Regions from separate parts of the Cytobacillus sp. T106 genome, predicted to be linked through region 4. Evidence: riboswitches for the same ligand, from Rfam matches in the RefSeq annotation. Region 4 holds a riboswitch; each other region holds the start of a gene.

Region 1 (5,603 bases), on a different contig from region 4:
CGACGAAAGCCTTTCAAAGCTTGGCTTGGAGTATGTCGATCTGTACCTGATCCACTGGCCTGTCAAAGGCAAGTATAAAGACACTTGGAGAGCCTTAGAAAAGCTGTATAAGGATGGCAGAGTCCGTGCAATCGGGGTCAGCAACTTCCATGTACACCATCTGGAGGATCTGCTTGAAACAGCGGAAATCGTGCCGATGGTCAACCAGGTTGAATACCATCCGCATCTGGCCCAGCTTGAGCTCCGCGAATTCTGCAAACAAAAAGGAATCCAGCTTGAAGCCTGGTCTCCTCTTAAGCAGGGACAGCTCCTGGATGAGCCTGTTATTACAGAGATTGCCGAAAAGCACAAAAAGTCCCCTGCCCAGATCATCCTGCGCTGGGACCTTCAAAATGAGGTCATCACCATTCCGAAATCAGTCAAAGAACACCGCATCATTGAAAATGCAGATATCTTTGACTTCGAGCTTTCCTCAGAAGACATGGAAAAAATCGATGCCCTCAACAAAAACGAACGCGTCGGTGCCGATCCTGATAACTTCAATTTCTAATAATATGCAAAAGGGGTATGGAATGGGTTCATTCTGTATCCCTTTTTGTCTTAATAGCCTCTGAATGTTGGCTGTTGATTTCCGTTCCAGGCACTTCGCTTTCCGCGGGGCGGCGCTGAGCCTCCTCACGCTTACGCGCTGCGGGGTCTCAGCTCTGCCGCTGCAATCCCACAGGAGTCTACGTGCCTTCCACTCCAATCAACAGGCTTATCAAACTTTTTTTCATTCTAACCCAGTTAATACAAATCCCTTTTCGATATAATCGCAACTTTAACTTCGCTCACCCAGTTAGCAAAATATAACTGTTTATCTCCCCCTGCAAAGGGAAAGGAATAATATCAAACCTAAGGAGGACTAATCCATGAGCAAAAGAAATTCCCTGACTGGGGTAGTGGCACTGGGTGCGCTTGCGTATATGTTCAGGAACAAGGAATCTCGGGATAAGGTTATGAATAAGGTAAAGTCTACATTCGGTGAAGACAATATCAGCAAAGTCAAATCAAAGCTTCCATTTTTGAATTCTGACCAAGGAAACACCCGCCAGGACCATTCAGGCCCGGCTTATGTCGACAGATAATAAATTGCCCAATCATGAGGCAGCTCCCCCAATCAGGGAAGCTGCTTTTTTCTTTGAACGAACCTCCTCCCCCTGAAACTTTTCCTTCCTTGACCCGTATGATAAAAAGAGGCATGTCCGCACAGCCAAAGCTGTAAACCGCTTTAAGAACTGTGTTATATTGGGAATATATGATTCTATCAAGAGACGGCTTACGCCGGTCCTGGAAAAGAAGGAGTGAAATTATGGGAGTGACGCTCAGCAAAGGGCAGAAGGTCGATCTGACCAAGAACCGCCCCGGGCTTCAAAATGTTGTTGTTGGATTAGGCTGGGATATCAGCCGTCAGGGATCCAACTATGATCTGGACGCATCTGCTTTCTTATTAGGCGCATCAGGAAAAGTACATAGTGACCTCGATTTCGTATTCTATAATAACCCTAACGGCGGGAATGGCTCTATCCTGTACAGCGGCGATAACCGCACAGGCGCGGGCAATCAAGATGATGAACAAATCAGAATTGACCTGCGGAGGGTGCCGGACTCGATCCACCGGATTGCCTTTACAATTACCATCCACGATGCTCAGGCAAAACAGCAGAACTTCGGCCATATTGAAAATGCGTATGTACGGATTTTTAATGAACAAAATAATGAAGAGCTTATCCGCTTTAACCTTGGCAGGGATTTTACCGTTGAAACGGCCATCGTCGCAGCAGAGCTATACAGGCATAATGGCGAATGGAAATTTAATGCCATCGCCAGCGGCTTTCAGGGCGGCCTGGCTGCCCTCTGCCGTAATTTCGGCGTGACGGTGGATGATGAACCGGCTCCCCAGCCTTCACATGGCAATCAGCCTTTCGGGCAGAACCAGACTTACCAGCAGAGCTTTTCACAGCAGGCTCCTGCAGGGCAAAATTACCAGCAGGGCTATAACACAGGCAGCTCCCAGCAGAACTATAGCTCAGGAAGCTATCAGCAGACACAGCCGCAAGCTTCCTATTCGTCCCCTTCCTATGGACAGCCTTCCTACTCTTCCTCACAGGGATATGGGGGAGAAGAAATTGTATGCCCACGCTGCCATTCCACAAATGTACGCACCGGCGAAAAGGGCTTCGGCCTCGGTAAAGCGGCAATTGGCGGCCTGATCCTCGGGCCTGTCGGATTATTGGGCGGCTTCATTGGAAAAAAACAGCTGAAGTTTACCTGTAACAGCTGCGGCAATGCCTGGTCTCCATCCCAGACCGATTACGCCGAATGGGCCAACCAGCAAAAAAGAAAAGCCCAGGACCTCTTTAACCGATTCAAGAGCCAGGACGTCCTTGAGGCCATTGTAGCAGCATGTGCACTTGTAGCTATGGCTGATGGAAGGCTGGATCCGGCAGAACGCCAGAAAATGGTTGAATTCGTCAACCAGAGTGATGAACTTCGGGTATTTGATACGCAGAAGGTCATTCAGCAGTTTAACCTGTACGTCCAGAAGATTGAACGCGATCCTTCGATCGGCAGGGCAGAGGCATTCAGAGCGCTTGGCAGGATACGGACGAAACCGGAAATCGCCAGGCTGGTGGCCCGCTATTGTATCGCAATCGGCTTTGCAGACGGACATTTTGATCCGAATGAGCAGCAGGCAGTCAGTGACATCTGCCGGGAGCTCGGGCTCAATCCGGCAGAGTTCCTTTCTTAATCTCACAGCCTGGCCAACCGGCCAGGCTGCTTCTTTTCTGCAATTCCCCATAGGTCATCACTCCCCTCTACAACGGAGAGTGGCTAAAGTAAGAATATTAACAATAAACAAACTCTTTATTTTTCCCCTGATTTAGTGCTAATCTTACTAAGGGCAAATTTTACGAAAGTAAAAGACGCAAAGCCACGGGCCTAAAACAAGTTATTTGTCATGGCAGCCGGGCCGCCAAGAATATCATTCTTGTAAACTTTTATAAATCATACACCCTTTCTAATTTGCCTAATCCATTTATTAAAGAGAGGGATATCAATGTTTTACCCGACATTTTTATGCAAAGAGACTAATCAGAGGCATCTGGTCAAAGACTCGAATTTCTGTGAATGCGGCTATAAGTACAAAGGCTTTACCACATTCATCAAAAAAGATTTCAAAAAAATCCAATTTAAGCAGAGTGATGATATCGATTGCCCTGTCTGCAAAAGCTCAGTGCTGAAAGAAGAGAAAGCAGTCTGCTATTCATGAGCAGCTGCTTTTTTCTTTTCCCCTTCCCAAATCTTTATTTCCTTCATAATGCGCCAAATCAGGTTTAGGAGTTCCAAAAAAGTGGCAAAAAGAAAGTAACTAACTCATTTACTTTAATTAGGTGCTACTCTTCAAATACGAAGCAAAGGGGAATCTTCATGGCGGAAAATCCAGCACAATCCAAATTGGCATTAAATTCTTCGATCTCCTTAAAAGGGATTGTGAAAGCTGTATTCACTGACACAGTCCACGTCCAGATCGGCGGGAAAATTATCGCAATCCCGCTGGAGAAATAAAAGAACACCTTCATGGAAAGCCAACGAAAGCCGCTTTTTATTAAACGGCTTTTTTTGTGCGAGCGGACAGTAAAACCGGCAGGCATTGCGCCCGCCGGTTCTGTTTATGCATAGATTTTATTTTCTTCGTTTTGGAAGAAGCTCTTCATCGCATGGAAAACATCAGCTTTCTGCTTGAGGATATAGTATCGGAAGTGTTCATTTTTTATATTCTTATAAGCGGACATGAGGGTCGAGTGGCGGTTGTACTGATTGACTTCACCGTACCCGAACATGCTCGATACCGCGATCAGCTCTTCAACAAGCTTCACACAGCGGGCATTATCAGAGGTAAGATTGTCGCCGTCGGAAAAGTGGAAAGGATAGATATTGAATCTTCTTGGATTATATTTTTCATTGATCAGTTCCAGAGCTTTGCGGTAGGCTGATGAACAAATGGTTCCCCCGCTTTCCCCTTTTGAAAAGAAATCTTCCTCTGATACGACCTTCGCTTCTGTATGGTGGGCAATGAACTCTATTTCCACCGTCTCATACTTTGTCCGTAAAAACCGGGTCATCCAAAAGAAAAAGCTTCTGGCCATATATTTCTCCCATAATCCCATCGATCCGCTCGTATCCATCATTGCGAGCACGACTGCCTTTGAATCCGGCTTTACAATTTCGTTCCATGTCTTAAACTTCAGATCCTCCTGATAGATCGGATAGAATGCCGGCTTGCCTGTCATCGCATTCCGTTTAAAGGCGGTCATCATTGTCCGCTTTTTATCAATATTGCCCATTAATCCTGTTTTGCGGATATCATTGAATTCAATATTCTCAACCAGATGCTCTTCCTGTTCCTTCCTCTTCAGGTTTGGCAGCTCCAGCTGCTTGAACAGTGCTTCCTCAAGCTCCATCATGGACACTTCAGCTTCAAAATAATCCTCACCCGGCTGGTCGCCTGCACCCTGGCCTTTCCCGGGGCCTTTCTGGCCGCTGGAGCCGTCTCTGGCGACCACATCGCCTACCTGGCTGTCTCCGTCTCCCTGGCCTACATGTTTGTTTTTATCATAGTTATAACGAATTTTATATTCGTCAAGAGAGCGAATCGGAATTTTCACGACTTCACGGCCATTGGACATAATGATGCTTTCTTCTGTTATCAGATCTGGTAGATTGTTCCGGATCGCATCCTGTACCTTTTCCTGGTGGCGCTGCTGATCATCGTGGCCTTTGCGATGGAGGGACCAATCTTCTTCGGAAATCACAAACTGGCGGTTGTTGATGTCGGTCATTATAACCCCTCCTTGAAAAAATTTCATGGATTCATTGCACACATTTGCCTTTAGCAACATACAATATCCCGAGTGTCAAAAGGAACGTGAAATATTAATTACTCTATACTATGCGAGACATCGAAATAATTTACAAATAATTTTGACAATAAGACAAATGCCTATGCTGTCGGACAAGCCTTTTTTAGAGCCTCTCATCCTTCCAGAAATTCATTGAAAAGTGGGCATTGGGGTTATAAGCCTGGCATTCATATCCTTGTGAGTATAGGTAATCGATGATCTGCGGCAGCATGGAAACCGTCCCGCTGTTCACATGCATCAGGATGACTGGGGGCTTCCCGCCTGCAGCCGCCGGCTGAAGCCCTTTTTTCACATTTTCAAAGATAGTCTTCGGACTGCTCCTTGCATATTTCCAGTCTAATGTATCAACATTCCAGTCCCACATTTTATATCCCTTCTGCACAAGGGCGTCCCTGAACGGCCCTGTCATATAAGGCTTGCTTCCATAAGGCATTCTCACCAGCCTGGAGTCAATGCCTGTCAGGCTCAATATTGTTTTCCTGGTCTTATCCATTTCCAGGGCGGGATTTTGCGGGTTTCCGGCATAAAGCTTGTTTTTATCATGGGTAACACTGTGCAGGGCCGGATAATGCCCTTCCTCCACCAGCCGCTTAACAGAAGCCGGGTTGGCTCTTGCCTGCGGCTCAATCATAAAGAATG
Region 2 (5,603 bases), on a different contig from region 4:
TCCTTGCCGGTACATTGCTTGCCTTTGTAGAGTCGGTAGGGGAATTCCCGACCTCAGTGCTGTTATATACCATTTCCAACCGCCCGATATCCATTGAAATCATGAACCAGCTGCGGATGTTCAACATGGGGCAGGCCGCTGCTTACGGAATGATTCAAATTGCCCTGATTGCCATAGTTCTGTTCATTTCCAATAGATTCTTTGGAGTGAAGGCAGAACAATCATTGTCTTAAAAAATTGGAGTTGAAATGATGAATAAGCTTGAAGCGTTTATCCAGAGTGAAGGCACCTCTTTCCCAGGCAAAACGTATATCGAAGAACTGCTGATGCCGGTATTCAATGACCAGCGGGACTATTTATTCCAGGTGATGTTCGACATCCACCGCGCCCATGTCATCATGCTGGCTGAGCAGGGGATTATTGATAAAGGAGAAGCGGAGGTGATGCTGGCCGGAATCAATCTGGTCGCAGAGACGACTGATATTGGCACCCTTCTTTATGAACCGCAATTCGAGGATCTGTTTTTCATGATGGAGGCGAAAATAGGCGAGGAGATCGGTCCCGAGCTCGCCGGGAAGATCCATATTGGCAGAAGCCGCAATGATATGGGAATTGCCATGTACCGGCTCGTCCTCCGCAAGCATTTTATCCAGCTGCTCGGCAGTGCTTATCAGCTGGGCGATGCTCTGCTTGATCAGGCAGAGGAACACAAGGAAACATATATGACCGCCTACACGCATACCCAGCCGGCCCAGCCGACCACCCTTGGGCATTATTTGCTGGCCGTCTATGATATTCTGCAGCGGGATATTGACAGGCTTTGGTCTGCCTATGAGACAGTGAACCGTTCTGCCCTGGGAGCTGCAGCCCTGACAACAACCGGCTTTCCGATTTCCAGGAAACGGACCTGTGAGCTCTTAGGTTTCAATGGACTAATCGAAAATTCCTATGACTGCATTGGCGGCGCCGACTATCTGCTGGAAACGGCATCTGCTCTGATGACCTGCATGGTCAATACCGGACGGTGGATACAGGATTTCCTTCAGCATGTGACAAGGGAGTTCGGCACCTTTTACGTAGCCGATCCTTATGTCCAGTGCAGCAGTATCATGCCGCAGAAACGGAATCCAGTCAGCATTGAACATTCCCGATCAATCGCGAGCAGTGCCTATGGGGACGCCCTGGCTGCGATGAATATGGTTCACAACACTCCGTTCGGTGACATCGTCGATACAGAAGATGACCTCCAGCCACATCTGTACCGCTCCTTTGGCAATGCCAACAGGGTCATGAAGCTGATGCATGCCGTTATACGGACGCTCAAGGTCAACAAAGACCATGCAGAGGAAATGGCAAACCGGTCATGCATCACCATAACCGAACTGGCTGACACCTTATCAAGGGATTACAGCATCTCCTTCCGCAAGGCCCACTCCATCGCCAGCTATATCAGCAAAAGGACCGTAAAGGAAGGCAAGGAGCTGTATGAATGGAAAATCGACCAAATCAATGAAATGATTTCCGGCTTCGTTTCAGTGGCCCTCAAAGAAGAAGAGTGGAAAAAAATCATCTCACCGGAATACTTCGTCAAAATCCGAAGCATCCAGGGCGGACCCAGTCCTGTGGAAGTCCAGCGAATGCTGGAAAAACGGAAAGAAAGCCTTGATCAGCAAACCAAAAACTATCAGGAACTCAAAAACAAACTCGAAAACAAGAGGAAACAACTCCTTGCGTTCAAGTTTTAAGAATTAGTGACAGGCTCTTAAACAGCCGGAAGGCAGACGGGAAGTTAAAGGTTTCTTCTGCAGAAGTTCGACAATTTTCGGCGGGTGCCTGTCATTAATTGTTGTTTGAAAAAGGTTTAGCCTCATCCATCATACGGGTAGAAATACCCAGCTATACATTTTGTGAAATGCAAACTTATTGAAAAGTAAGGGCGCAAAGCCGCGGGTCTAAGGTTTTATAAAAGCTATGACGGCCGGGCTGCCGCAAATAGGAGAAGTTGAGATGGGGTTGCCGGAAAAGGTTGATAGGGATTGGCTTGAATTGATCTTAGAAGCAAAGAGCAGCGGGATTTCAATAGAGGAAATCCATAGCTTCATCAATGGCACTCACCTATATTGGAGCTCAGCCCACAGTGAAGAGCAGGGAGATAATTAACAAGGGACAGCGGTTGACTATACATAATATGCCTGTAGTGTTAAATCTTTTGGTTTAACACTTTTTTTATGCGCAAAAGCTTTTCGACGAAGTCAGCATTTTTCTGGAGAAAGGTGTCACCGTCTACGCCTCTAGCCCTACCCCTATTTACAGTCCTGGTCTATGGAAAAGAGGAGTTTTATCGTGTATTGTTGAATTAAATAAGATAATCTTACTTTTTCTGTCAGTGGGAAAGATTGGGTGAAACCTATTCTGTCTTAAACCGTATGAGTAGATAAAGCAGGATTTTATGTCAGGAGTCGATACAAATGAACCGGATTGTTTCGTTTCTTATAGGCACAGTACTGGCTGTCCCGTTCGCCGGGTCGGTCTGGACGGTCAGCTATTTCGGATTTGACCAGACGTTTTTCTTATCCGGGCTGATAGCTGGCGGAGCAGCTGCGTTAGTATATCTGGCCGCATTCCAGATCGGGCGTGTCCGTTTCCTCAGGAAGCACGGGCTGACGCGGAGGGAATACAAGTATATCAAGACAAACCTTGCAGAAGGGAAAAAGAAAATTTCCCGCCTGCACAAATCATTGTTTGCGATCCGCCATCTTCCTTCTTTGAAGCAGCGGATTGAACTGATGAGGATCACACGGAAGATTTACAGGCTGACGAAGAAAGAGCCGAAGCGTTTTTACCAGGCGGAGCGGTTTTATTTTTCCCATCTTGATTCTCTGGTGGAAATGACCGAGAAATATGTTTTCCTTTCCACCCAGCCGAAGAAGAACCTTGAAATCGACCAGTCGCTGCTGGAAACCCGAAGGACCATCAATGAACTCTCCCAGACGGTTGAGAAGGATTTGTACGAAGTGATTTCCGATGATATTGATAATCTTAATTTTGAAATAGACGTGGCAAAAAACTCGATTAAAACGTGGAAGGAAAATCGATTACCTGAAGAAAGCAGGAGGCTGAAATGAGCGAACAAAATCCATCATTAACGAAAAAGACGAGCAGTCTAATGGATGATATCCTTGCCGACCCGTTCGGCGACATGAATGGCGGACCTGCCCTGGAGCTAGCGAAAGAAGAGAAACCGGTGAAGCTCATAGACGTGATCCCGGAGGAAAACCGCGCCCGGGCTTATCAGATTGCCGAGCAGATCGACCCGCGCAACCACCAGGCCATGATTGCTTATGGGACTCAGGCGCAGACGAAGCTGCTCACCTTCTCGCACAGCATGCTCGAGCATGTCCAGAAAAAGGATATCGGAGAGGTCGGTGATATCATCAATGACCTGATGAAGCGCCTCAATGATATGAATCCGGATGAACTGAAGCAGGGCAAGCAGTCGCTGTTTTCACGCATGTTCGGAAAAATCTCCGATTCTGTCCAGGAGATCCTCTCCAAATATCAAAAAACAGGAGCGCAGATTGACCGGATCAGCGTAAAGCTGGACCGCAGCAAAAATGTCCTTTTATCCGACATCCATATGCTGGAGAAATTATATGATACGAACAAGGAATATTTCCATGCGCTCAATGTCTATATTGCAGCGGGCGAGATCAAGCTCGAGGAGCTTCATGAGCAGACAATCCCGCAGTTGAGGAAGGAAGCGGAGGCATCAGGCGACCAGATGAAGTTTCAGGAAGTCAATGATATGCTTCAGTTTGCGGACAGGCTGGACAAGAGGCTTTACGATCTGAAGCTGAGCCGGGAAATTACGATCCAATCCGCCCCGCAGATCCGCCTGATCCAAAACACCAACCAGGCCCTTGTCGAAAAAATCCAGGCATCCATCAACACCGCCATTCCTTTGTGGAAAAACCAGGTGGCGATTGCCCTGACCCTTATCCGTCAGCGCCATGCGGTTGAAGCCCAGAAGCAGGTCTCAAAAACAACAAACGAGCTGCTCTTGAAAAACGCGGAAATGCTGAAAACCAATACCATTGAAACTGCCAAGGAAAATGAGCGCGGCCTAGTTGACATTGAAACGCTCAAGAAAACCCAGGAAAACCTCATCTCCACCCTGGAAGAAACACTCCGCATCCAGGAGGAGGGCCGCAATAAGCGGCGCCAGGCTGAAAGTGACCTGGCTTCCATGGAAAATGAACTGCGTCAAAAACTGCTTGAAATAAAAGGCTAGAAAATTAGAAGCTGATCACGTCCCTGACAAACAGGGGCGTGTTTTTTTGAAATAGTGCAGCAGGTAAGGTGTCCTGCTTTATTAAGAGCCGCACCGGCGCTCTTTAACCTGCAATTTTGTCGAACAAATCCTCCTATCTGTCCATGCTTAAAGTCACAGTTCTGACATCGAATCAGCATTGACTAGGTCCTCTTTGGTATAGACATCTATACACTTATTTCGCTAACCTAAAGATGTAATTATTTGAATTTTTAAATTAAGGGGAGGGAAGGAGAAAGTCCGGTTCGTGTTCAGAGATGATAAAAGGAGGAATAAGATGAAGAATAAGTCTGTGAAAGTGACATTGGCTGCCATCCTGAGCCTAAGCGCTGTGGCTCCTGCAGTTATGGCAAGCGACAGTCCTGAAGCAAAAGAAAAAGCGGGGGATCCGGAAATGAGTTCTTCAAAGTTTATGCCTCCTGTTCCATTTCCATGGGATCATCCGGGAAAATCATCGCCGGTGCTTCATCCGGGATCTGCCAGGGGTGCAGGCATGGTTGAAGGCCCGCTCAATGAAATCGATGGAATCATGGAGGAGATGATTGATTCCAGGGTGATGCCCGGTGCAGTGGCGCTTGTGGCCCGGCGCGGCCATATCGTCAAGCATGAAGCCTATGGCATGGCTTATCAGTACAAAGATGACGGATTGACAGAAGCCGATCAGCCTATCTCCATGGCGAAGGACACCATCTTTGACCTTGCTTCCATCAGCAAAATCTTTACAACAACAGCCGCGATGCAGCTGTATGAAAAAGGCCTCTTCAATCTTGATGATCCGGTGGCTGATTATCTGCCTGAGTTTGCAGCCGGCGGCAAGGAAGAGGTGACCATCAGGCAGCTGATGACCCATACTTCTGGATTCACGGCTTGGATTCCTCTCTATTCACAAGGGAACAGCCGCGAAGACCGTATCTCAATCGCTCTGCAATATCCGCTTGCCAATGAACCGGGGAGCACTTATACATACAGCGACCTCAACATGATTGCCCTCGGAGCCCTTATTGAAAAACTGTCAGGCAAGCGCCTGGATGAATATGTGAGAGACCATATTACCAAGCCTCTTGGCATGAAGGATACCATGTATAACCCTCCCGAAAGTCTGAAGGACAGGATAGCAGCCACTGAATATCAGCCTGCCCTTGGGCGCGGCCTTGTCTGGGGAGAGGTTCATGATGAAAATGCCTGGTCGCTTGATGGCGTCGCCGGTCATGCCGGTGTCTTTTCCACAGCTGGAGACCTGGCGAAGTTTGCACATATGTATGTAAATGAAGGT
Region 3 (5,603 bases), on a different contig from region 4:
AAAATCGGTCCGGGAGGAATATATTCAATGGATGCGTAATAGTGACAGGGAGTTTGAACAGGTTCTGGATGCAGCACATGAGCAGACAACACAGGCTGCTGCCCATTTATCACCTGCTGTCCAGGAGGTGTTTGCAGAAAGCCTCCATGATGCGATTATTGAGCGGATTGAGCGGGAGAATGGCAATCTTCATCTTTATATCAATACAGAGAGCAGTTTTTCCACAAAGCCTTATATCCACTTTACTTTCCATCATATTACTGAGGAAGAAGCAGCTGAGCAGCTGCAGACCGGCCAATGGCTGATATACTATGAGCTCCAGATAACCGCTGCAGGCTTTGCCTTCCGCGTTCTGTTTGAATGCCCGGATGCCCAGTGGACCATTTATATGAAGGATTTGACTGTGCAGTATTTTTATAGGCCGGTGCTTTTTACGAGATTAAAAGATGAAGGAAAATTAGAGGATATGCCGCTTGGGAAATATATCGCACAGCTGCCGCAGGGTCAGCGCTATTGGCTGGCTGTGCCTGACTTTATAAGCGAGATTAGCAGCTTGGAGGAATCCGTTCTTCTAGCAGATGGAAAGCTGGAAGTAAACCAACTAAACGCAGTGGTAACAACCTCAAGCGGGCAATACACCTACCCTTTGGAGGAATATAATCCGATCGGCTTCATCTACACTGACATTGATGAAGACCCCTACGCACACTTAAAGGAGCCGGTCCCGCCGGAAGAGCTGGAAGCTGCCATTTTCAGCGGGATCCCTGAACAGCAGGTCAGCGCCTGGAATACGATGTATACCAGTCCTGAAGAGCATGCGGAGACGATCAATCTCATCATGGAGAAGCTGGAGTTCACAGAAGAAAATGAAATGATGCTGTTTGTATATGCAAACTATTTTTATAAAGCTGGGGTTTTGAGTGAAGATAATATGAAAAAGTACGGAGAATTGATTGATCATGAATAGGAGCCATGCCCCGTATTATTTGGGGCAAGGTCTTTTTTACACCAGCCGGATACCATGCTCCCGCAGCAAATCACTCAAAGCCGGCCGCACATTCCCATTCCGGCCCACCACCCGTGTTGCCGCTGCCAAAGAATTCAGGACAGCTTCTTCCGTTGCATCGCCTGCCGCCCTGAAGGCCAGATCAATATCTTCTTCATGTATCATAGAAAAGGTCAGGCAATCTGCCGGTTTTTCATGAGGAATTTTCACAGCAGTCGAAAACCCAATGACAACCTCGCCGCTTCCCGTCCCGATGATTGACCCCGTCCGGGACAATCCTGTAACCGTCCTTTTAATAATTCGATTTAGCTGCCTCTCTGACACAGGCAGATCTGTAGCCACAATGATGATAACTGAACCTTTATCCTGCTCCTCCTTAGCTTGGATAGCCTCACTCAGCTCCTCCCCGACTGCTTTCCCATTCACCCGCAAATCCTTTAAACCGCCGAAATTCGTCAGCACAAGGACACCGATCGTATAAGTGCCATGGTCCATTTCCATCAGCCTCGAGCTGGTCCCGATGCCGCCCTTCAGCGAATAGCAAAGCATGCCGGTCCCTGCTCCAGCAGTGCCTTCTTCCACGTCCGCCGAGACATTCTGCAGTGCCTGGAAAACATGCTCCCGCTCTATAAACCCAGCCCTGATATCATTCAAAAACATATCATTGCATTCACACACAATCGGATTCACCGTTCCAGTCGTCCGGCCGATTTCGGGATTAGACTCCAGCATATACTGAATCAAAGCATCTGCCGCTGTACCGATGCCGAGCGTGTTGGTCAGGATGATCGGGGATTCAAGCGTACCCAGCTCATTGATCTGAATTGTTCCCATACTCTTCCCAAACCCGTTGATCACATGGGTTGCGGCGATCAGCTTTTCTTTAAATAGATTTCCGGGATGCGGCACAATTGCCGTAACCCCGGTTTGTTTGTCAGCTTCGCTCAGCGTGGTATGCCCCACAGTTACGCCTTCCACATCTGTGATGCTATTGCGCGGACCTGTCTGAAGGGTTCCTATTTTTACTCCATAGTCTCTGATTCTTTTTTTGGCAGGCATTTTTATCCTCCATTTTTGCGAAGAAAGGCATCTCTCTCCCATCTGTTAGGATAGATTCAGGCACCTTTTTTCGTTCTTTTTTGCTGATACATATGGTTATCTGCTTCAACAAATAAGCGTTCCATTACGCCTCGGGAATTTTCACTGAACGCAAAGCCTATTGATAGGTTGATTTTGACTTCCTGGCTATTTTCATTATATCTGCTAATCTCTTCAGCTAGCTTTTCGGCCAGTAACTCCACCTGTTCTTTTTCCTTTTTTAAAAGAATGACGGCAAATTCATCTCCTCCAATCCTGGAAACATAAGCATCCTCTGTAAAAAAGCGTTCTAATAGATGTGCTGTTTCTTTAATTAGAAAATCCCCTGTTTTGTGTCCATGGTTGTCATTTAAACATTTCAATCCGTCCAAATCACACAAAATGATGGCTGCAGCTATATCCTCACGTTCATTATATTTCTCCATCATTTGCTCGAAGAATTCACGGTTATATATGTCTGTCAACGCATCATGGGCGATTCGATATGTCAATGTCTCCTCCAGCTTTTTTCTCTCATCAATATTCCGCACCACCCCTTGAAGAGCAACCAGCACGCCATTTTCATATATGGGAGTCGCATACTCTTCAAACCATCGATAGTTGCCGTCTTTATCCTTCCAGCGCTGAACGATTGCTTGATTGAAATCTACCTGTCCATGGACTTTTTTTTGGAGAATATCCATATCCTCCGGGTGAATATCCCTGAAGGCAACACCAGCGTCGGAATAGGCATCTGCATTAGAACCTTCACCGAAAAAGCATTCAGCTGAAGGACCAAGATATTTGAATTGCAGCTCCGGATAGACTTGGCAATAATAAAGGAAATCCTTGGTGTTTTCGATCACATGCATATAACTTTCATGATTTTTAAAAGAGTCCGTTTCTTTCTTTTTCCAACTTCTGAAAACATAAATCACAACCAATACAACAGTCAGTGCCCCTAATCCAAAACCTTGTGCAAATTGTATGTTCATCATTGCTGTCCCTCTTCGTTTTCCTCAATCCTTCAGCATAAAAAATAGACCAACCGAAACCGATTAGCCTATCGTCCATAAAGTTGAATCGGTAACCGGCAGACATAGCCTCTTGGCTTTAGCCCCTATAGTCTTGCGCCCTCACCTTTCGATGAATTTGCCTGTATATTTATCTATTTAATTTTAAAGGATAAGCGGCAAGACTTCCAATTTAAACCATGGAGCCACGGGGACAGACCCCGTGGCCCAATATCAAAAAGAGCCAAGGGACCTGTCCCCTTGGCTCACTCCTATGAAAACAGCGCCTTCAGACGAGCCCAAAACCCTTTCGGCTCTTCTTTAGGCTTTTCATTTTCTTTCGTTTCTTCCTGCTTAATGCTTTCTGTCTTTAGCACAAACTGAACAGAGTTGACCTTTTCGTTTTGCGATGATACGAAGGATACCGGTTTGAAGTCACTCTTGTCATATTCTTCGAGCATGCCTTCAACTTCTTCTTTCATTTGTTCAGGCAGATCCCTGGTTGCTTCATAAAGTTCAGTGGTACCGGTATGAAGGCTCGCTGCGCCGTTGGCGATTTCTCCTGTTCCGTCGGCCACGCCAGCAATGCCGTTATGCAGTTCAGAATAGGAACCTGCCAGCCTGCTCACTCCGCCGGTGTACTCCTCCAATCCCGAGTGGAAGGATTGGTAGTTGACGGCAAGGGCATTAACGCCTGCCTGCAGCTGGGCCATCGCATCGGCAGCATCTGAGCTGTTCAGAGCATGCGAAAGTCCCGCTGACATAGAATCCAGATTCTTGGCCATTCCTGTCAGAGAACCACTGACCTGTTGCAATGTCCCGCTGACAGCGGCAAAGCTGCCTTTTCCAGCAGCAAAGACTCCTTTGGCATTTTTAGCCGCGGCATAAGTCTCAAGCAATTGCGCGACAACATTCGGGTCAGCTCCGCTCTGTTTCAGCTGCTCGATTTGTGCCTGGGAAATCTCAGCGTTCGGAATGCCTTCCATTGCTTCATTCAAGCTATTGTAAGAGGCGCTAAAGGCCTGCTGCAATGCTGCCAGATTCCTGGACACTTCCCGCAGGCCGGCTGCCGATTGTGACAGTCCATCCTGCATCTTTTTCAAATCGCCGAGGCCCATGTCTCCAGAGCCAGCGCTCAGACTGCTATTCAGCTTTTGCAGAGCCTGCTCGATGCTCTTTGAGCCGCTGACCAGCTTGGAAGAGGAACCATCGAGAGCCGCTATGCCATTACGGTACTCCCTGGAGCCATTGCTGAGCTTAGCTGCGCCATTATGCAATTCCGAAGCGCCGTTCTGCAGCTGCCCCACTCCATCATTGACCTCTTTGATCGCCTTTGTCAGTGTATCCATCTCACCTGTCATGTCATCGATGTCAGGTGCATCAATCGGGAGTGAAGACGGAATGGCTGTAATATCAATGCCTTCGAGCTCGAAATCTGCCACATCTGCTTCAAGTGTCAGATTTCCCTCTTTTTCCGGCATCACAGTGAATGTGGCCTGCTTATTTTTCCCCGCGTTGGCAAGCATCCCGTCCGGAGCCTCGATATTGCTGAATTTCTCCCCATTCAGCGGGAAGGAAATCTGCAGCAGATAGTTTTCGAAAAAGGAAGCTTCTGCACTTTCATTTCTGGAGGTTTGAATCCCAATCTCCACATGGCCGCTTTTTCCAGCCAATTCTTCCGGTGCGGTTTCCTGCCCATCCAATGTATACGTAATGGAAACATTCCATGGCAGGGCTGACTCATTCAAATCACCCTGATAATAAAACTTTCCTTCTTCTTCAGCCGTCACATTCACCGCTGCGTCTGATTTCTCAATCGGCGAGAGATCCGTCAGGTTTTTCAGGTTCGTATAGGGGCCATAATCAGTCACTTCCCCAGGTTCTTCAATATTTAAAATGTTGACCACATAAACTTCCTGATTTTCACCGGCTGGGCTGAGCTTTGCATACACCACTTCATCCTTTGAGGAAAGCTCTCCTGTTTCCTGGGAGACTTTTTCCCCTGACTTGCTGCCCGCTGTATCAGCCGAAACGAGCAGGGCGGGCATCATCATTAGGATGCTGGCAAAGACAGCCAAGAATTTTCTCATTCTCCTCATCATCACTTCTCCTTATAAAAGTTTGCTTTCCATGTTGTTTTCATGATCAGTTTATCGAAGATCAGCAGGCACGCCGGAAGGAAGAACACAACCATGATCAAGGCCAGCAGCGCTCCCCTTCCAAGCAGCAGTCCGATTGAAGCTACGATTGGGTTCGATGACGTAATCCATAAGATAAAGCCTACACTTGATAAAATTGAGGCCGAAATGCCGATCGAGAATATTTTTTCATCCATTGTCTTCTTGACTGCTTCCAGCGCAGACATTTCCTGCCGGTCCTCTTTATAAGCATCTGTCAGCAGGATCGCATAGTCGACAGTCGCGGCCAGCTGGATGATGCTGACGAGCAGATAGCCGACATATACTAATGAAGAATCTGTAAAATAAGGGACCGACAGATTGATCCAG
Region 4 (5,603 bases):
AACGAACATAAAGTTCATTAAAAAATACAAAAAAGTAAGAATAATCGAGATAATTGAAGGAAACTCGTGAAAACTGTTCGTTAAAAAGAAAAAACGGCTAATTTTGGTAATTTTCAAAGTTAAGGAATCTGTACTATACTCAACTTATCGGTTCGATAAAAAGAACAAAAATGAACAGCTACTAAGAAACAGCCAGATTAATAGAGAAAATAGAGGAAGGTGAACGAAGCTTGAAATTCAGCTGGAAAACCGTCAGAAAAAACATCAGCAGCATTATCACATGGCTATTATTTATCAATCTCATCTTAATGGCATTTCTCGTGATTTCGTCAAAAGCCTCCGGTGGTGAGCCCCAGGCATTTGGCTATCAAATAAAAACTGTTCTCTCCGGTTCGATGGAGCCGACCTTCATGACTGGATCAGTCATTGCAGTTAAGCCGCTTGAAGGAGATGCAAAGAAAGAGCTGAAAAAAGGTGACATCATTACCTTCATAGATGAAGATAAAAAACTGATCACCCATAGGATCACAGGTATAACCACCAGCGGCGAACACGTCATGTACGAAACTAAAGGGGATAACAACCAATCCAAGGATTTGGACCCGGTTCTTTCCGACAATGTCACCGCCATCTACACAGGGTACACCCTGCCATATGCAGGTTATTTCATAGACTTCGCTAAATCGCAAAAAGGCGCCGCCATCTTACTGATTGGCCCTGGCATCCTGATGCTGGGATATGCAGCCTTCACAATCTACCAAGCAATGAGAGAGCTTGAAGCAAGAGCAAAGGGCAAAGGCGACACAACAGAAAAAACGGCTTAAATCAGGTTGAAATTCCTGTGGCAACACAGGATTCAATATAAAAACTTATACATACCCAAAGGGTAAGAGGAGGAAATGGAACATGAGCTTTAAAAAGAAATTCGGTTTGGGGATTGCATCTGCAGCACTTGGCGTATCTTTAGTCGGCGGAGGGACATTTGCATACTTCAGTGATACTGCTGAAGCCACAGGAAGTTTTGCTGCCGGAACTTTGGATCTGAGCGCTGATCCAACAACAATCATTGATGTAGATAACATCAAGCCAGGCGATACTATGCTGCGTTCGTTTGATCTGGTAAATGGAGGAACTCTGGACATTGCATCTATCACGCTGGATACAGATTACACTGTAGGTGATGCAAACGGCAACAACAGTGATGACTTTGGTAAACACATCCGAGTGAACTTCCTGCTGAATGCAGATAAAGTGGATGTACCAATCTACTCTACAACACTATCAGCACTGAAATCTATGTCTCCTGACCTGATTGAAGGAAACATCTTCAGCGGCTGGCTTGCTGAAAGAGGCGGAAAGCTTGCTGCCGGCACTTCAGATAAGCTGTATGTCCAATATGAGTTTGTAGATAATGGCCAGGATCAAAATGAATTCCAAGGCGACTCTCTAGAGCTTAAATGGACATTCAATGCAGAGCAAGGCGCTGGCGAAGCAAAATAATTTTAACCAGAAAAAAGGCGGGATGGCTCTCTATCCCGCCTTTTCCTAAATAACCAATCAGTGAGGTAATGCCATGATAAACCGATTTAAGCTGGCAAAACCAAAAGCAATTTTTATGATACTAACTCTACTTATTCTTACGCTATCTCCCACTTATAAAGCTTTTGCAGAAGATAAGGAAATTGACATCCATACAAACCTGAACGGCTATTTTTTTCATGTAGGGGATTTGAAGCCCGGTGACTGGATGCCGCGCGATATTACCATCATTAATAATGGAAAACAGGATTTCAAATACAGTTCCATCATCGGCGAAAAGAAGTCTGTCAAAGGCTTATTTGAAGAATTGGAGCTGCTGGTAAAGAAAGATAGCACCATTCTTTACGAAGGAAAATTAAAAGATTTCAAAGGCTTCACACCAAGGCCGCTAAAAAAGGGCCAAACAGAAACTTTATTTTTCCAAGTAATGATGCCGTATGAACTTGGGAATGCTTTTCAAAACTCTTCTGCAGAGGTGGAGATTTTTTTTGTAGCAGAAGCACTTGATGGAGGTGGAGATCCGCCAGGAGGAGGAGATCCACCTGATGATGGAGATCCGCCAGGAGAGGACGACCCTGGTGATGGTGAGGATCCGGGCGATGAAGATCCAGGAGAGAATCCGGGCGATGAAGACCCTCCAGGCGAAGATAATCCAGACGACGGTGATAATGGCGAGGATCCAGGTGATGGGGAGACTGAGGACCCAGGTGAAGACAATCCATCCGAAGATCCGAATGATGACAGTGGAGACCCAAGCGATAATCCCGATGAACCGGCAAGCGGAAATCCAGGCAGCAATCCAGGTGATGGTATAACTGTTACACCAGAAATCAGAGAAAATATTCTCCCTGACACGGCAACCAACACATATAATTTCATGCTTCTCGGAGGCATTTTGCTGGGGGCAGGCGGCATATTATTGGCAGTAAGATACCACAGAATCAGGAAAGACCATTAACAGGGCCTTGGAATGCTATTCAAGGCCTGTTCTTTAAGGAGGAAATCCCATGTACCGAAAAAACTGCCCTAAATGCCACCGCCCATCCTACAGCAGCAGTGAAATAGGCGAATGGCTCTGTCCGGTGTGCGGCAATGATCTGACGCTGTTTCCCTTTTTTGATGCGTTTACATTTGAGCAGCTGCCGGTGAAGGTGGTGCCTTTTAAGAGGAAGATGGAGAGCTATAAGGGAAGGGCCGTTAAATAGATAGAGGAAATAAGGCCTACCTAAAAGCTGTCGACGGAATGAGCAAAAATCTTACACTATACCCTCAGATTTACCGGGCCAGAAGTCTTATGGGTTTCCGGAAGATTTCTAAATCTATCCAATTATCCTTCATTTTGTCGAATAATATCTTAAAATAATTTGAAGAATTTGACAAAATACAACACGCAAATGCTGGGAAAACTTTTATAGTAGTCTTAAGAGGATATGAAAAAAGCAGGAGTGAGCAGAAAAAGGCAAACCTGTTGAAAGATGGGGACGCAAAGTCACAGGTCTACCGCGCTTATCGATAGTAAAGTCGGATGAGGCGCCAGGACGGCTGGATTGCCTGGAATACGAAATGTATTTTAGGGGGAAGAGAAGGGTTATGAAAAATAATTTGCAGGAATTGGACTTGGAATGGGTAGCACTAATTGCTGAAGCAAAGAATATTGGCCTGAAAAAAGAAGATATACTTAACTTTCTTGCCGGCCAGCCGGCAGTGGATCTGATAGCGGATAACGGCTGAAAACTAACAACAGAATATAGAAAGCTAAGTGTTTCTCTGCAGGAGAAATGCTTTTTTATTTTGCGGGGACATTGGAGGTTACGGAGGCTGTCAAGCTTGATGACTGGTTGTCCTTTTTTGTATAACAGCCTCGGAGCAGTTATTTTTTTTGATTGATCCTCCATTTATTGAATTCGAGGAATTCGCGGAACTGGTCCTTTGAGATGCCGGAATCCATTGCTTCTTTGACGATGTTCATCCATTCAGAATCCAATTCTTCTTTATTGGGCTGGTCCAGGATCAGTGTATCAACCGGAACATGAAGAACAGCAGAAATTTTTTCTAAAAATTGAATGGAAGGATTCGTCTGAAGATTTCTTTCCAGGGAGCTTAGGTAGGATTTTGCTACGCCTGCCTGTTCAGCGAGCTCTGATAATGACATCTTTCTCTCCTGACGCAGTCTTTTTACACGTTCGCCAATCATTGTTCCACACACCTTTTATCCAGAAGTTATTTGATCGAAGAGTTATTTATTAAGAACGATTTGTTCAATCACTATATTTCATTTTAACACAATTGTAATATCTTTTCCTAAGAGTCCAGACGAAAAAATCAAATTTTTCTTAATAGAAACTGAATCCGCTGAAGACTTGAACTTTACGTTAACGTAAATGTTATATTGGTGTCAGAATAGTTAAAGAATTTAGGTGATAGTGTGGAATACACCATTTCTGAGCTGGCAAAGGCTTTCGATGTCAGCACCAGGACCATCAGATATTATGAAGAGCTTGGCTTATTATGCCCTAATAGAAATGAAAATGGAAGAAGAATTTTTGCCAAAAAGGATTATATCCGCCTGAAGCTGATTTTCCGGGGCAAGCGCTTCGGATTTAAGCTGGATGAAATAAAAGAAATGATCGTGCTCTTTGACCAGGACCGTTCAGGGCGGAAACAGCTGGAGCGGACGGTCGAGTATGGCAGGGACAGAGTAAAGGAGGTGAACGCCCGCATCGAGGAGCTGCTTTTTTTAAAAGAAGAAATGGAAAAGATGCTGGACCAATTTGAAAAAAGGCTGAACGAAAAGGGGGATCATATATGAACGTATCTGAATTGCTGGCGAGGAACGGAAGGAAATATCCAAACAGGGAGGCTGTCATTTCCGGGGAGGAGAGGCTGTCTTATAAAGAGCTGAACAGCAGGGTCAATAAGCTGGCAGATGCATTGAGGACGAGGGGCTATGAGAAAGGAGATAGAATTCTGCTTTTCATGCCAAATGTTTCGGAATTTGTGGTTACGTATTTCGCGGCGATTAGGATTGGTGCGCTGATTGTCCCGGTGAACAGCCGGCTGACGGCCTCGGAATTGGGTTATATCCTCGAACATAGCGGAGCGAGAGCTTTATTTGCCCATGAAATGCTGCTTGAACAGACGGGAACCCTGAATGAAAGGGCTGGTCTCGAGTGTGTGAAGACAGGTGCAGCAGCGGCTGGATGGGCCAGTTTTGAAGAGCTGGTGACGGGCGGCCGGGATATGGATGCGGGAATTCCTTTGATGGAGGATGACGAGGCCGCGATCCTTTATACATCAGGGACGACCGGAAGTCCGAAGGGGGTGCTGTTCACTCATCGCAATATTCTTTCATCAGCGATCATGATGGCGGTGGAAATGTCCATGCAGCCGGAAAGCCGCATGCTCCATTTGATGCCGCTGAGCCACTCGGCGCCGCTTCATCTGTTCCTGATTGCAGGCACTTATGTGGGGGCAGCCCATATTCTTGCGCCGGTTTTTACACCAGAGATTCTGTTAAAGCTAATCTCGTCGGAAAAAGCGACTCATTTCTTCGGTGCGCCGGTTGCCTATCTTTTCACAGCCAAGCAGCCTGATATCGAAAAATATGATTTGTCTTCAATGGAGTATTGGGTATACGGCGGGGCTCCGCTTGGGGAAAAGGAAGTCAGGCTGGTGAAGGAGCGGCTGAAAACGGACAGCCTTTATTGTGTGTATGGACTGACAGAGGCCGGTCCGAGCGGGACCCTGCTGCTGGCTGGCGAGCATGGACAGAAGGCAGGGAGCATCGGGAAGAGAGCGGCGCTTGGAACGGAAATGATGATTGCCGATGAAGAAGGCAATCCAGTCGAGCCGGGCGAGGCTGGCGAAATCCTTCTGAAGGGCGAAGGCGTGATGAAGGGGTATTATAAGGATTCCGAAAAAACAGCGGAAACGATCAAGGATGGCTGGCTCTATTCCGGCGATATGGCCAGGTATGACGAGGACGGCTATATCTGGGTCGTCGACCGTAAGAAGGATATGATCATTTCAGGCGGCGTCAATATTTTTCCGAAAGAGATTGAGGA

Evidence for each region. A riboswitch is a leader RNA that binds a small molecule or an ion and turns the genes downstream of it on or off. The one in region 4 is predicted to bind cyclic di-GMP.
Region 1: another riboswitch for cyclic di-GMP. It lies ahead of ABU165_RS12570 (hypothetical protein); the one in region 4 lies ahead of ABU165_RS16325 (anti-repressor SinI family protein).
Region 2: another riboswitch for cyclic di-GMP. It lies ahead of ABU165_RS06970 (anti-repressor SinI family protein); the one in region 4 lies ahead of ABU165_RS16325 (anti-repressor SinI family protein).
Region 3: another riboswitch for cyclic di-GMP. It lies ahead of ABU165_RS20295 (sensor domain-containing diguanylate cyclase); the one in region 4 lies ahead of ABU165_RS16325 (anti-repressor SinI family protein).

What each region holds. Positions count from the first base shown of each region.
Region 1 is NZ_JBEUMK010000005.1:218,406-224,008, forward strand. Features, by position in the region: gene ABU165_RS12555 (aldo/keto reductase) at 1-550, shown strand, start outside; gene ABU165_RS12560 (hypothetical protein) at 912-1,127, shown strand; gene ABU165_RS12565 (TerD family protein) at 1,352-2,791, shown strand; cyclic di-GMP riboswitch class I at 2,934-3,021, shown strand; gene ABU165_RS12570 (hypothetical protein) at 3,101-3,313, shown strand; gene ABU165_RS12575 (hypothetical protein) at 3,472-3,609, shown strand; gene yhbH (sporulation protein YhbH) at 3,714-4,883, opposite strand; gene ABU165_RS12585 (polysaccharide deacetylase family protein) at 5,068-5,603, opposite strand, start outside.
Region 2 is NZ_JBEUMK010000002.1:542,253-547,855, forward strand. Features, by position in the region: gene ABU165_RS06960 (ABC transporter permease) at 1-233, shown strand, start outside; gene argH (argininosuccinate lyase) at 252-1,745, shown strand; cyclic di-GMP riboswitch class I at 1,904-1,991, shown strand; gene ABU165_RS06970 (anti-repressor SinI family protein) at 2,008-2,160, shown strand; gene ABU165_RS06975 (5-bromo-4-chloroindolyl phosphate hydrolysis family protein) at 2,469-3,125, shown strand; gene ABU165_RS06980 (toxic anion resistance protein) at 3,122-4,291, shown strand; gene ABU165_RS06985 (serine hydrolase domain-containing protein) at 4,608-5,603, shown strand, end outside.
Region 3 is NZ_JBEUMK010000014.1:17,030-22,632, reverse strand. Features, by position in the region: gene ABU165_RS20305 (DUF4085 domain-containing protein) at 1-967, shown strand, start outside; gene ABU165_RS20300 (DmpA family aminopeptidase) at 1,004-2,065, opposite strand; gene ABU165_RS20295 (sensor domain-containing diguanylate cyclase) at 2,122-3,081, opposite strand; cyclic di-GMP riboswitch class I at 3,166-3,250, opposite strand; gene ABU165_RS20290 (YhgE/Pip domain-containing protein) at 3,369-5,195, opposite strand; gene ABU165_RS20285 (efflux RND transporter permease subunit) at 5,198-5,603, opposite strand, start outside.
Region 4 is NZ_JBEUMK010000009.1:88,801-94,403, reverse strand. Features, by position in the region: gene sipW (signal peptidase I SipW) at 231-824, shown strand; gene ABU165_RS16340 (CalY family protein) at 907-1,500, shown strand; gene ABU165_RS16335 (LPXTG cell wall anchor domain-containing protein) at 1,574-2,497, shown strand; gene ABU165_RS16330 (hypothetical protein) at 2,547-2,744, shown strand; cyclic di-GMP riboswitch class I at 2,988-3,094, shown strand; gene ABU165_RS16325 (anti-repressor SinI family protein) at 3,130-3,270, shown strand; gene ABU165_RS16320 (helix-turn-helix domain-containing protein) at 3,410-3,733, opposite strand; gene ABU165_RS16315 (MerR family transcriptional regulator) at 3,965-4,348, shown strand; gene ABU165_RS16310 (class I adenylate-forming enzyme family protein) at 4,345-5,603, shown strand, end outside.